Regions from separate parts of the Mesorhizobium sp. ISC25 genome, predicted to be linked through region 1. Evidence: predicted binding sites of a transcription regulator. Region 1 holds the regulator's gene; the other holds the start of a gene.
What was found. The regulator PhoB, encoded in region 1, activates phosphate uptake and scavenging genes when phosphate is short. The targets are predictions, from matches to a motif close to TGTCATNNANCTGTCAT.
Positions count from the first base shown of each region.

Region 1 (7,053 bases):
CGGTCGCAGGATCTCAACCTCCTGAGGACCAAGATCGGCATGGTGTTCCAGAAGCCGACGCCGTTCCCGATGTCGATCTACGAGAATATCGCCTTCGGCGTCAGGCTCTACGAGAACCTCGGCAAGTCCGAGATGGACGGCCGCGTCGAACAGGCATTGAAGCGCGCCGCGCTGTGGAGCGAGGTCAAGGACAAGCTCAACGCCAGCGGCCTGAGCCTGTCCGGCGGCCAGCAGCAGCGGCTCTGCATCGCCCGCACCGTGGCCGTGAAGCCGGAAGTCATTCTGCTCGACGAACCGGCGTCCGCACTCGACCCGTTGTCGACCGCCAAGATCGAGGAACTGATCGACGAATTGCAAGCCGACTACACGATCGTCATCGTTACGCACAACATGCAGCAGGCGGCACGCGTGTCGCGCCAGACAGCCTTCATGTATCTGGGTGAACTGGTCGAGTTCGACCGGACCGAGAAGATCTTCACGTCGCCCCGCGAGAAGCGCACGCAGGATTACATCACCGGCCGCTTCGGCTGAGCCGTTCCGATCATGCATATGAGGACAGGACCATGGGCGAACACACAGTCGCTTCTTTCGACGAGGATCTCGAGCAGATCAGCAAGCTGATCCGCGACATGGCCGACCTCGCCGGTTCGATGGTCGGCGGGGCAACCAAGGCCCTGTTGAATTCCGACAATGTGCTGGCGCAACGCGTCGTTTCCGACGATGCCATCATGGATGCGCGTCAACGCGAACTGGACGATCGCGCCATCACCCTGATCGCCAAACGCCAGCCGATGGCCCACGATCTTCGCCATGTGGTCGGAGCGATCCGTATGGCCGGCGACCTCGAACGCATCGGCGACCTTGCCAAGAACATCGCCAAGCGTGTGAGTGCGGTCGGGCTCAACGTCACACCGCGCGACCTGTCGCATTCCATCGACGCGATGGCGCAGCTGGTGCTCATCCAGGTGCAGGGCGTCATCGAGGAATATGCTGCAGACGATGCGGCCGGGTTGGCCAAGCTGCGTGCCGCCGACGAGCGCATCGACGTCAAATACACGTCCGTGTTCCGCGAGCTGTTGACCTACATGATGGAAGATCCGCGCAACATCACCGCTTGCACGCACCTGCTGTTCTGCGCCAAGAATCTGGAGCGGATCGGCGACCATGTCACCAACATCGCCGAAAATGCGTATTATGTGCTGACCGGCGAGCAATTGCCGGTCAATCGTCCGAAGCAGGACGAAACGACAATGTCCACGCCGGTGACATGATGGGGGTGCCCAGTCGATGATCGCACCACGCATAATGGTGGTGGAGGACGAGGAGCCGTTGGGTGTGCTGCTCCGCTACAATCTCGAATCCGAAGGCTACCAGGTCGAGGTGGTGACACGCGGCGACGAAGCCGAGATCCGTTTGCAGGAGAATGTGCCCGATCTTCTGGTGCTCGACTGGATGATACCAGCGGTTTCCGGCATCGAGCTCTGCCGCCGGTTGCGGGTGCGCCCCGAAACCGAGCGGCTGCCGATCATCATGCTGACCGCGCGCGGCGAGGAGAGCGACCGGGTGCGCGGTCTTTCGACCGGCGCCGACGACTATCTGGTCAAACCGTTTTCGACACCGGAATTCATGGCGAGAGTCAAGGCGCTGCTGCGGCGCGCCAAGCCGGAAGTGCTGTCCAGCGTGCTGAAGGTCGGCGACATCGTGCTCGATCGCGAATCGCACAGGGTCTATCGCAAGAAGAGCGAAATCAGGCTCGGGCCGACCGAATTCCGGTTGCTCGAGTTCATGATGCGGCATCCGGGCCGCGTCTTCTCGCGCAGCCAGTTGCTCGATAATGTCTGGGGCGAGACGATCTATATCGACGAACGCACCGTCGACGTGCATGTCGGCCGGCTGCGCAAAGCGGTCAACAACGGCCGCATGCCTGATGTCATCCGCACCATCCGCGGTGCCGGCTACGCGATCAGGGAAGATTGATCCGCCGGATCAGGCTACGTTCTTTCTGACGCGGGGCCTCATTTGCGCGCCCGGCGCGAAAATCTCCTGGTCGACGAAGCTTAACGCCCGCATCGCACAGCCTTCGCGGATCAGCGGCAATTCGTTTGGTTCGGTGTCGAAGGAGATCGAGCCCGAATGCTGGCCGCCGGCGGTCTGGGCGATGGCCTGGCGCAAGGCCGGCTCGATCAGATCGAAGGCGGCGGCACTGGCGCCGACCATCGCGACCGGCGCCGGATCGATCAGCGCGAACAGCGAGCCGAGACCGAAACCCAGCGCTTCGCCGGCCTTGCGGTAGGCCTCGCGTTCCGGCCCATCTTTCTCGCGTGCCCGGGCCGCCAGTGCGCGCATGTCGGCGTCGCTGACGTCGGCGATGGGTTCGCTGTCTTCGCTCATCTGCCTGGCGTTGCGCCAGATGGCGTAATTGCCGGCGTAGGCCTCGATGCAGCCGCGTCGTCCGCAACGGCAGAGCGCGCCGCCCGGACGATGGATCATGTGGCCAAACTCGCCGCCCGAGGAATGCGTGCCGGTGAACAGCTCGCCCTTGAGCACCAGCCCCATGCCGATGCCGTGCGAAAGCAGGATGGCGATGAAGTCGTCGCGATAGCGATCCGGATCGCGCCAGCGCAAAGCCACCGCCATCATATTGCAGTCGTTCTCCACCGTGGCCGGGATGCCGAATTCGTCCTCCAGCATGTCGGCAAAGGCGATATCGGTCTGCGGCGTGATCGGCGACCACAGCATGGCGCGTGCAGGGGAGTCGGTAATGCCCTGAATCGCCAGGGCAATGCGGGCGACACTGCGGACGTCAAGGTCTGGATCCTCGAGCCGGCGCCGGACGATGGCCATGCATTCGCGGATCAGTTCGTCGCGCGGCATGGTCAGCGTGTCCAGCCGGCGCTGTTCCTCGGCGACTACCTGTCCCGCATAGTCGATAATGGCGGCCGACAGGAAATTCAGCGACAAAACCACGGTCAGCACCGCCGCCGCTTCCGGGTTGAGGGCGAGGCCGACCTGCGGACGACCGCGTTTCAACGAAACGGGCTCACTTGCCTTGCTCTCGGCGAGGATGCCTTCCCGTATCAGGTCGGAGGAGATCGCCGATATGGTCGAATGACTGAGGCCGGTGGTTGCTGCGATCTCAGTACGCGATGGCTGGCCGGCCCGGCGCACCGCCGAGATCACCATCGCCCGGTTGCGCCGGCGCAAATCGTCATGGCGGATTCCGACCGACATCGTTTGCTTTCCTCCCGGTTGCCGCGGCCGCTCATGAACCGGAAGCCGTCGGTAATGTCCGACAAATAGTGTCGGATGCAGGCAAATAGTGTCAGATGCCGGTGGCGCTGTCATCGTTTATTCCGACGCTCGAAAAAACTCGCAGAGTCATCAAAATCCATCAGAATCGATGTTGACAGCAGCCGGAGATCGGGCCAGTATTTTTTCGAGGCTCGAAAAAATTAGAGCTTCTAAGCTGGTCTTTGAGCCAATTGGTCACGCCGTACGCGGCGCTGGGAGGATATGATGAAGAAATTCACGACCGCCATTCTGGCGGGTGTCGCCATGACGCTGGCGCTGGCGTCGGTGGCGCAGGCTAAAGACAAGGTGATCGGCGTTTCCTGGTCGAACTTCCAGGAAGAGCGCTGGAAGACGGACGAGGCCGCAATGAAGGCGGCCATCGAGGCCGCCGGCGACAAGTATATTTCCGCCGACGCACAGTCCAACCCCGGCAAGCAGCTCACCGACGTCGAGAGCCTGATCTCGCAGGGCGCCAACGCACTGATCATCTTGGCGCAGGACGCCTCGGCCATCGGGCCAGCCGTGCAAAAGGCGCTGGACGAAGGTATTCCGGTTGTCGGCTACGACCGGCTGATCGAGAACAAGGACGTCTTTTACCTGACCTTCGACAACAAGGAAGTCGGCCGCATGCAGGCCCGCGAAGTGTTCAAGGTGAAGCCGGAAGGCAACTACGTCTTCATCAAGGGCTCGGGCGCCGATCCGAATGCCGATTTCCTGTTTGCCGGTTCGATGGAAGTGCTGAAGGACGCTATCGACAGCGGCAAGATCAAGAATGTCGGCGAGGCCTATACCGACGGCTGGCTGCCGGCCAACGCTCAGAAAAACATGGAACAGTTCCTGACCGCGAACGACAACAAGGTCGATGCCGTGGTCGCCGCTAACGACGGCACTGCCGGCGGTGTCGTCGCCGCTCTGACGGCGCAAGGGCTGGCCGGATCGGTTCCGGTTTCGGGCCAGGACGGCGACCACGCCGCGCTGAACCGCATCGCGCTCGGCACACAGACCGTGTCGGTATGGAAGGACGCGCGCGAGCTTGGCAAGAACGCCGCCGAGATCGCCTCGCAACTGGCCGACGGCAAGCAGATGACCGACATTGCCGGCGTGAAGGATTTCACCACGCCCGGCGGCAATACCGTCAAGTCGCTGTTCCTGACCCCGGTCGCCATCACCAAGGATAACCTCAACGTCGTCATCGACGCCGGCTGGATCAAGAAAGAAGAGGTCTGCGCCGGCGTGGCGGCGGGCACTGTTGCAGTCTGCAACTGAGCCGACGTTTCCGAGAAGTCCGAACGCCGCGGCCGCTCGCCGCGGCGTTTTTTCAACAAGAGTTGTTTTTCCGCTTTCGGCGGATAACTTCTAGGCTGCTTCCGGCATCCGCGGCAGACGGCAACCCGGCGGGAGAAACACGATGACCAACACGACTTCCAACATGCCGGTCGACAGCACGGCAGACCGGGCGCGGGAATCCGAGCTCGGCATCGTTGCCCGATTTCTCAAGGCAACCGAACTCGACACGCGCATGCTCGGCATGGTCGGCGCGCTGCTGGTCATCTGGGTCGGGATCCACATATTGTCGGGCGGGCTCTTCCTGACGCCGCGCAATCTCTGGAATCTTTCGGTGCAGACCTCCTCGGTGGCGATCATGGCGACAGGCATGGTGCTGGTCATCGTGATGCGCAACATCGATCTTTCCGTCGGTTCGGTGGAAGGCGTGATCGGCATGGTGATGGGCGTGGCGCAGGCCGAATTCCTCGTCCGCGTCATGGGATTTCAGCTTGGCAGCCCCTGGCTGTGGGTCATCGCACTGGCCGCCGGCCTGGTGCTCGGCCTCCTGATCGGCGCGTTCCAGGGCTTTATCATCGCCTATCTTGAGGTTCCGGCCTTCATCGTGACGCTGGGCGGCCTGCTGGTCTGGCGCGGCATGGCATGGTTGATGACGAGCGGGCGCACCGTCGCGCCGCTCGACGCCACCTTCCAGCTCATGGGCGGCGGGCCGCGTGGCTCGATCGGCGCAACCGCAAGCTGGATCGTCGGCATTCTCGCCTGTGTGGGCGTCGCCTTCATGCTGCTCAACGGCCGGTCGCAGCGCAAGCGGTTCAAATTTCCGCTGCGCCCCGTCTGGGCGGAGACCCTGCTCGGTGTTGTCGCCTGTGCCGCCATCCTCGGCGCTGTCTGGATCGCCAATTCCTATCCCTGGCCGATCGGCATCGTTCGCCAGTACGCCCAGCGGAACGGCATCACCCTCCCCGAAGGCGGGCTGTTCATCGCCCATGGCATCGCCATACCGGTGCTGATCGCTGTCGCAGTCGGCATCGTCATGACCTTCATCACCAAACGCACACGTTTCGGCCGCTATGTCTTTGCCATTGGCGGCAACCCGGAAGCGGCGGAACTCGCCGGCATCAACACGCGCTGGGTGACCATGAAGGTGTTCATGATCATGGGCGTGCTGGCCGCGATAAGTGCGGCAATCGCATCGGCCCGCCTCAACGCGTCGACCAATGCGCTGGGGACCCTGGATGAGCTCCTGGTCATCGCGGCGGCCGTGATTGGCGGCACGTCGCTCGCCGGCGGCTCCGGCACCGTGCTCGGCGCCATGCTCGGCGCGCTTTTGATGCAGTCGCTGCAATCCGGCATGGTCTTGCTCGGCATCGATTCGCCGTTGCAGAGCATCGTTGTCGGCGCCGTGCTGGTGGTCGCGGTGTGGCTCGATACCGTCTATCGCAAACGGGTCTGAGCATGATCCCGCAAGGTAGAACCCGGTTTTCAGACACGATCATGCTCAAGCAGGATCTATAGGGAGGAGGAACAAGCATGGCAGACAAGACCGCTCCCACGCCGCTGATCGACATGCGCAACATCTCCATCGCCTTCGGCGGCATTCGCGCCGTCGACGATGCCTCTGTCGACCTTTTCCAGGGCGAGGTGATGGCTTTGCTCGGTCACAATGGTGCCGGCAAATCGACGTTGATAAAAATCCTGTCCGGCGCCTACAAGCGCGATGCGGGCCAGATTTTCGTCAACGGCGAGGAGGCTTCGATCTCCAACCCCCGCGACGCCAAGAAGTACGGCATCGAGACGATCTACCAGACGCTGGCGCTGGCCGACAATGTCGATGCGGCCGCCAACCTGTTTCTCGGCCGCGAGTTGATGACCGCCTGGGGTACGCTCGACGACGTCGCCATGGAGGCTGAGGCGCGCAAGGTGATGGGTAGGCTTAATCCGCGTTTCCAACGCTTCAAGGAGCCGGTGGTAAAGCTCTCGGGGGGCCAGCGGCAGTCGGTTGCGATCGCCCGCGCCATCCTGTTCAACGCCCGCATCCTGATCATGGACGAGCCGACGGCGGCACTCGGGCCGCAGGAGACGGCACAGGTCGGCGAACTGGTCAGGCAGCTCAAGGCCGACGGCATCGGCATCTTCCTGATCAGCCACGACATCCATGACGTGTTCGAGCTTGCCGACCGTGTCTGCGTCATGAAGAACGGTCGGGTTGTCGGCACGGCACGCACGACCGACGTCACCCAGGACGAAGTGCTCGGCATGATCATCCTCGGCAAGTGCCCACCCGGCGCCATTCCGGGGCCGGGCGCCCTGAAGATCGCCGCATGAATGAGAATTAGCCGGCTAATCACAAGCCGCCAAAATATGCCAGCCGTCACCATGCTTTGGCCTCGCCATTGTGTTGGCGTCGGGACTTGCCCATAAAGATGCCGAACCGTCCACGGGACGTATCCGCAATTGAAGAAGCTTTTTCCGACTGTC
Region 1 is NZ_CP135441.1:5,401,466-5,408,518, forward strand. It holds gene pstB (phosphate ABC transporter ATP-binding protein PstB) at 1-531, shown strand, start outside; gene phoU (phosphate signaling complex protein PhoU) at 564-1,271, shown strand; gene phoB (phosphate regulon transcriptional regulator PhoB) at 1,288-1,977, shown strand; gene RQ479_RS26530 (ROK family protein) at 1,987-3,231, opposite strand; gene xylF (D-xylose ABC transporter substrate-binding protein) at 3,517-4,557, shown strand; gene RQ479_RS26540 (sugar ABC transporter permease) at 4,700-6,028, shown strand; gene RQ479_RS26545 (ATP-binding cassette domain-containing protein) at 6,106-6,900, shown strand; gene RQ479_RS26550 (CHASE domain-containing protein) at 7,030-7,053, shown strand, end outside.

Region 2 (7,053 bases), 1.0 Mb from region 1:
CCGGCCCGAACTGTTCGTCAAGGATGCGGCGCTTGCTTCGCCGAATGGCATCTTCGCCGATGGCGGCCGGCTGATCGTCGCTTCCTGGGGCAAGGGCATCAAGCCCGACTTCAGCACCGCGGAGCCGGGCGGCCTGCTCTCGGTCGATCTTGCTACCAAGGCCGTTTCGCCACTGCCCGGCGCGGAAAAATTCGCCAACCTCGATGGCGTGGTCGCCACCGGTGGCAGCATCTACGCCACCGCCTATATGACCGGCACGCTCTACCGCTACAAAGCCGGCGGCACGCCGCAGGTGGTTGCGACGTTCAAGCCGGGTAGCGCCGACATCGGCACCGACGGCAGGTCGACCCTCTTCGTGCCGCTGATGAATGAGGGCGAAGTCGCAGCGTTGGGCCTCGACTAAGCCAGCCATCAGCTCAGGCGGCAGGCGCGGCTTTCTTCAGCTGCGCCCGCGCATCCGTGATCGAGGCGGCATAAGTCACCAGCGGCCGCTTGACGCCATGGTTGATCAGCATGCGGCGTATCTGCGGTGAAGCGCCTGATATAATGAACCGAACGCCGGCGCGGCTCGCCTTGTGGGCCGCGCCCTCGATGACATTGGCCGCCGTCGAATCGAAGAACGGCACCGCCGAGCAGTCGAGGATGAAGTTCTTGCGCTGGTCGGCGATGCGGTCCAGCACGGTGCCGACGGTCGAGGCGGCGCCGAAGAAGAAGGCGCCCGATATCCGGTAGACGACGGTGTCGGCATCGCTCGCTTCGCTGGAATCATAAGCACTGGCGCGGTCGGCGACGTCTTCCTGCACCAAGGATTGATGGTCCGCCTCCATCGCGATGCTCTTGGCCATGCGGTCGATGAACAGGATCGAGCCAAGCACGAAGCCGACGACGATGCCTTCAGTCAGGTCGCGGAAGATGACGATCAGGAACGTCGCCATCAGCACTAGCGCATCGCCGCGCGAGGCGCGCAGCAAGGTTGCGAAGGCCTGTTTCTCGAACATGTTCCAGCACACCACCGCCAGCACGCCGGCAAGTGCTGCAAGCGGGATATAGCTGGCCAGCGGTGCCGCCACCAGCATCAGCGCAAGCAGGATGGCCGAGTGCATCATGCCTGAGACCGGTCCATGCGCGCCGGCCCGCACATTGGTCGCGGTGCGGGCAATGGTTCCGGTAGTGCAGATGCCGCCGAACAGAGCGGAGGCGACATTGGCGAAGCCTTGCGCCACCAACTCGCAATTGGAGCGATGCCGCCTTCCGGTCATGCCGTCGGCGACGACGGCCGACAGCAGCGATTCGATCGCCCCGAGCAGCGCAAAGGCGATGGCGTCCGGCAGCACGTCGATTATCCTGTCGAGGCTAAGCGGCGGGAAGGCCGGCCATTGCAGGCTGCGCGGGATGCCGCCGAAGCGCGTGCCGATCGTCTCGGCTGGCATGGCGAGCAATGCCACGACGAGGGATGCCAGTCCGATGGCAATCAGCATAGCTGGCCACTTCGGCCGAAACCGCTTCAACAGCGCAATGGTGATGATGGTCAATGCCGCCACCGCGGTTGCAGCGAGATTGATCGTTCCGGCCGCCTCGCCGATGGCCATCAGCTTCGGCACCAGCGGCCCCGGTTCCTTGCCGGCGAGCTTCAGCCCGAACAGTTCGACGATCTGGCCGGAGAAGATGATGACGGCGATGCCGGCGGTGAAGCCGACGGTCACCGGATAGGGGATGAACTTGATGTAGGTGCCAAGCCTGAGATAGCCGATGGCAAGCAGGAACAGGCCGGCCATCATCGTCGCCAGCAGCAAGCCATCGACGCCAACCCGCGCCACCGTCGCCGCCACAAGCACAATGAAGGCGCCGGCCGGGCCGCCGATCTGAAAGCGGCTGCCACCAAGCGCCGAAACCAGGAAGCCACCAATGATCGAGGTGTAGAGCCCGCGCTCCGGCGTCACGCCTGAAGCAATGGCAATTGCCATCGACAGCGGCAATGCGACGATGGCGACGGTCAGCCCGGCGATGGCATCCGCCTTGAAATGCGCGAGCGTATAGCCCTCGCGCAGCACCGTCACCAGCTTCGGCGTGAACAGTTCGGAAAATGTTGGCCGTGCCGGTTGATGCGCTGCCCGCCGGGTCTGATCCATCGAGTGCCTTCCGCATGAAACCAAGGAGGCGGCGGGATCGTCGGCAGGACTGTCGGCGGTCGCCGTCGCGACTTGGAGCGGCGTGCGTCCAAAAGGGCGCACAGATACGCTCCAACACTTTTGAACGGCGCATCGGACTATCCGAAAATCGAATTTGATTTTCGGCGATGCGGCAGTACCGTCAGCCTTGCGGGTTCTGCGGCGTGACAGGCCTGAGGCGAACGCCCCTGCCGCCACGCTCGCTCGCCTGGTTCTCGCCGATCAGCTCGACCCCGGCCTCTTCAAGTGCCTGGATGACCTTCATCAGCGTATCGACCACGCCCCGGACCACGCCGTCGCTCGCTTCCATGCGCTGAATGGTTGGAAGCGAAACCCCGGCGCGCTCGGCGAGCGTCTTCTGATCGATGCCGGCCAGCGCCCTCGCGGCACGCATCTGCGCGGCAGTGATCATCGGCCAAAACCCCCGTCTGAGTCTGCGGTATCACGTATATTACCTTCATTATGATGGTTCAAGCATCATCTTGCATATGTGAAACATGCAGCACTCTTTGCCAGCCGATGCGCTAGCATGCTACGGCATCGGTTGGCGGGACATCCATTGCGATACCGATTTCACAGGCACGACTTCAAAAAGGATGAGCACGTGAAGATATTCAAAGCGCTGGCGACCTCGACAGCCTTGCTGTCGATGATTTTCCTGTTGGCAGGCTGCGGCCATGGCCTGATCAACAGGCTGATTTGACCGCAAATGGACTGACATGAGTCAGGTGCCGCCGGCCCGCCCAAGCCATCGCTGCAGGAACCGCGCCGCAAGCCAGCACAGCATCGCCCAGGCAAAGCCGGCACACCAGCCGGCCAATACGTCGGACGGCCAGTGGACGCCGAGATAGATGCGGCTGATGCCGACCACCACCGTCGTCAGCACCGCCAGCCCGAGCACATAGATCTTCGTTGTCCGCCCGGGCAAAAACCGCGCCGCCATGCTGCCCAGCGTCAAATATGTCACCGCCGACAGCATGGCGTGGCCGCTCGGAAACGAAAGCGATGCCACGTCGGCGAGATGCGAGACCAGATCGGGGCGCGGCCGGTCTATATCGAACTTGAGCACGCTTGACAGGACCTGGCCGCCCGCTACCGCGACGAACATGAGAAGCGCAGCGCCTGGCCTGCGTATGAGGAGCAGATAGACGATCATTGCCGCGGTAATCAGGACCAACACGCTGGCGCTGCCGAGGCTGGTGATGTCGCGCATCGCTCCTTCCAACCACGCCGGTCCGATCGGATTGTCGGGCTGGCCGGCCTTGCGGAAGGCGAGCAGGATTTCGGTATCGAAGGCATGCGGCGTGGTGGCCCGCGCCATCTCCATTAGCTCCTCGAACCCCCACAGCCCGCCGGCAATGATCAGCCCGGCCAGCAGAACCGGGAACTCCAGCCAGTTGCGCAGTCTGCTTGCGGTCTTCTTCATCGGCCCGATCGCAGTTACAGCCTTTGCAGATAGGGCCCGAGCGTGATCAGCGCCACAGCTGCGATGGCAAGCACAATGCCGGTCGCCTGCAAGGCATTGACGCGCTCGCCGAAGAAGACCAGCGCCACCACATTCACCGACACCAGCTGGATCACCGCTGACAGGCTGAACGACACCGACATGCCGAATTCGCGGATCAGCCTCAGCATGATCAGATTGCCGAGCGAATAGAGCGCCAACGTCAGCACGATCTTGCCGAGGCTCGGCGCCAGTCCCCATTGCTTCGCCGCCGTCGCCGCCAGCAGGAAGATCACCGTCGAAACGCAGAGCTGCCCAAGTCCCCAGAAACTCACTTTTTGTTCCTCCCGATGCGGTCCTTACGCGCCTGCCGCAGCTCTTGTTTCCGAAGCGCCGGTCGCGGTCAAGCGGGGCCGATGCTGGATACAAAATCGCAGTGGTAATTAGCCGGCATGTCATCAAACTGTGACCTGCCGGCGATACCGGACTGGCCAGGCAACACGCTCCAGCAATCCATCCAGCCAGAGGCATGCCCCTATGACCGAACATCGCTCCCCTGACGCCCATTTCCGCACCAGCCTGCTCGAGGAAAACGACGGGCCAGGAGCCAATCCCACCGACAACCGCACCATGGGTGAAATCATCGCCGCACGGTTCTCGCGGCGCGGCTTCCTCAAGGGCTCGCTTGCCGTCTCGGCCATAGCCGCTACCGTCAGCCCTCTGGCGCTGATCACCGCCGACAACGCCCGCGCCGCCGAAGGCTCCGCCTTCGCTTTCGACGAGCTCGAGGCCGGCATCGACGACAAGCATCACGTCGCACCCGGCTATGACGCCGATGTACTGCTGCGCTGGGGCGATCCGCTGTTCGCCGATTCGCCGGAATTCGATCCGACAAAACAGTCGGCGGAGGCCCAGGCCAGACAATTCGGCTACAACAACGACTATGTCGGCTATATCCCGATCGACGGCTCGGCCGAGCACGGCCTGCTGGTGGTCAACCACGAATACACCAATCCGCACCTGATGTTTCCGGGCCTCGTCACCATCGTCGACGGCAAAGCCAAGCAGGCGCCTCTCAGCAAGGAACAAGTCGACGTCGAGATGACCGCGCATGGCGGCACCATTGTCGAGATCCGCAAGGTATCAGGCAAATGGCAGGTCATTCGCGACGGCAAGCTCAACCGCCGCATCACCGCCAACACCGAGATCGCGCTCTCCGGCCCCGTCGCCGGCCACGACCGCGTCAAGACCAGCGCCGACCCGAGCGGCACCAAAGTCATCGGCACTGTCAACAACTGCGCCGGCGGCGTCACGCCATGGGGCACCTATGTCATGGCTGAGGAGAACATCCACGGCTATTTCTCGGGCGAGCTGCCGCAGGGCCATAGGGAAGCCGCCAATTACAAGCGCCTCGGCATTCCCGAAGGTGCCTATGAATGGGCAGCGCATTACGACCATTTCGACATCGGCAAGGAGCCGAACGAGCCGAACCGCTTCGGCTGGATCGTCGAGGTCGACGTCCAGGATCCGACTTCGGTGCCGAGGAAGCGCACCGCGATGGGCCGCTTCAAGCATGAGGGCGCTGAATCGATCGTCGCCAAGGATGGCCGTGTCGTCTTCTATCTCGGCGACGACGAGCGCTTCGACTACGTCTATAAGTTCGTCACCACAGGCAAGTTCAACCCGGACGATCGCCCCGCCAACATGGATTTGCTCGACGACGGCACCTTGCATGTCGCCAAGTTTGCCGACGACGGTTCGCTCGAATGGTTGCCGATCGTCTTCGGCCAAGGGCCGCTGACGGCGGAGAACGGCTTTGCCAGCCAGGCCGACGTGCTGATCGAGACGCGCCGCGCCGCCGACCTGCTCGGCGCCACCAAGATGGACCGTCCGGAAGACATCCAGCCCAATGTCGCCAACGGCAAGGTCTATGTCATGCTGACCAACAATTCGAAGCGCAAGGCCGATCAGGTCGACGCCGCCAACCCGCGTGCCGAAAATGCCTTTGGCCACATCATCGAGATCGTCGAGGACGGCGGCGATTTTGCCGCCACCAACGGCAAGTGGGAGGTGCTCTTGAAATGCGGTGATCCCTCGGTTGCGGCTGTCGGTGCCACCTTCTCGACCGCAACCACGGCCAATGGCTGGTTCGGCATGCCGGACAATTGCGCGGTCGATTCGGCCGGCCGCCTCTGGGTTGCTACCGACGGCCAGGGCCCGAAGGCCACTGGCCGCACCGACGGTCTGTGGGCGGTCGACACGGAAGGGCCGGCAAGGGCGACATCAAAGCTGTTCTTCCGTGTGCCGATCGGCGCCGAAATGTGCGGCCCGCTGTTTGCGCCGGACGACCAGACCGCCTTCGTTGCCGTCCAGCATCCAGGCGACGGCGGCGAGGACTGGAAGGCTTTCGGCCGTCCATCCTATTATGAGGATTTGTCGACCCGCTGGCCCGACTTCAAGCCGGACATGCCGGTGCGCCCGGCGGTCGTTGCGATCACCAGGCAAGGTGGCGGCAAGATCGCGGTCTGACACGCAGGAAGGTCCTGCAGTCTCAAGGAAGGATTTCGGCGATACGAAATCCTTCCTTTCCGGATACAGGATGCATCCATGCTGCGCATCATGCGCCGACGAATTATTCGGTGCGCTGAACCACGGCGACATTCATTGTGCTTCGCAACGTGAAGCCAATGGACTCGTATAGTCTAATGGCCGTGGCGTTGCTGGCATAGGCATGGAGATAGGGAACTTCGCCGCGCGCCACTATCCGGTTTGCCACGAACAGGGACAGCAGCTTGCCCAGGCCGCCGCCCCGAAATTCCGGATGTGAGCACACCCCGCTGAGTTCGGTATAGCCGGGTTGCTTCATGCGCTCGCCGGCCATCGCCGCAAGCCTGCCGTCGATTTTCACACCCCAAAAATCACCCAGGCTCAAGGCTTCGAGCGTGAATGGGCCAGGCTTGGTGAGCAATGCCAGGGCGAGCATCTCAGCGGCATCGTCTCGCGTCAGAGACTGCACGCGCGGGTCGGAGACGATCTGCAATGGCTGCTCGGCAATCATTTGAACCCCGGCTGCGGTCGAAGTCGCGGAAAGCCCCGCGGGCAGAGCAATGGCGTCCGACTGAAGCAGGATGACACTCTCGCCTGGGGAGACAAGCTTTCCGAGCGCCTGCAGGCTATCCGCGTCGTCCGCCCCGGTGGCGGCGAAAGGGACGACCGACTGCCGGTATCGCATGGCGAGGTTGTCACCCTCCGCGAAGGCCCGATGTCGCGTCTGAAGCGCGCTCCAGATAGGGCGGTCAAGCAGGTGCCTCATTGTACCGCATCCTTCGGCTTTTTTACTCGATGATCGAGGGGAGCCGCGGCGAGGCCGTCCTCGATGGCAGCCAGCTGATCGAGAAGAGGCCCCGAAAGATCCGCGCACAGATCCGCGACGGCGTTCTC
Region 2 is NZ_CP135441.1:4,354,926-4,361,978, reverse strand. It holds gene RQ479_RS21535 (SMP-30/gluconolactonase/LRE family protein) at 1-403, shown strand, start outside; gene RQ479_RS21530 (SulP family inorganic anion transporter) at 417-2,129, opposite strand; gene RQ479_RS21525 (helix-turn-helix transcriptional regulator) at 2,311-2,580, opposite strand; gene RQ479_RS21520 (phosphatase PAP2 family protein) at 2,893-3,594, opposite strand; gene RQ479_RS21515 (hypothetical protein) at 3,609-3,947, opposite strand; gene RQ479_RS21510 (PhoX family phosphatase) at 4,150-6,141, shown strand; gene RQ479_RS21505 (GNAT family N-acetyltransferase) at 6,245-6,925, opposite strand; gene RQ479_RS21500 (MarR family winged helix-turn-helix transcriptional regulator) at 6,922-7,053, opposite strand, start outside.
Region 2: a site for PhoB is predicted at 4,066-4,082, ahead of RQ479_RS21510 (PhoX family phosphatase). Genes of this name have one in related genera too.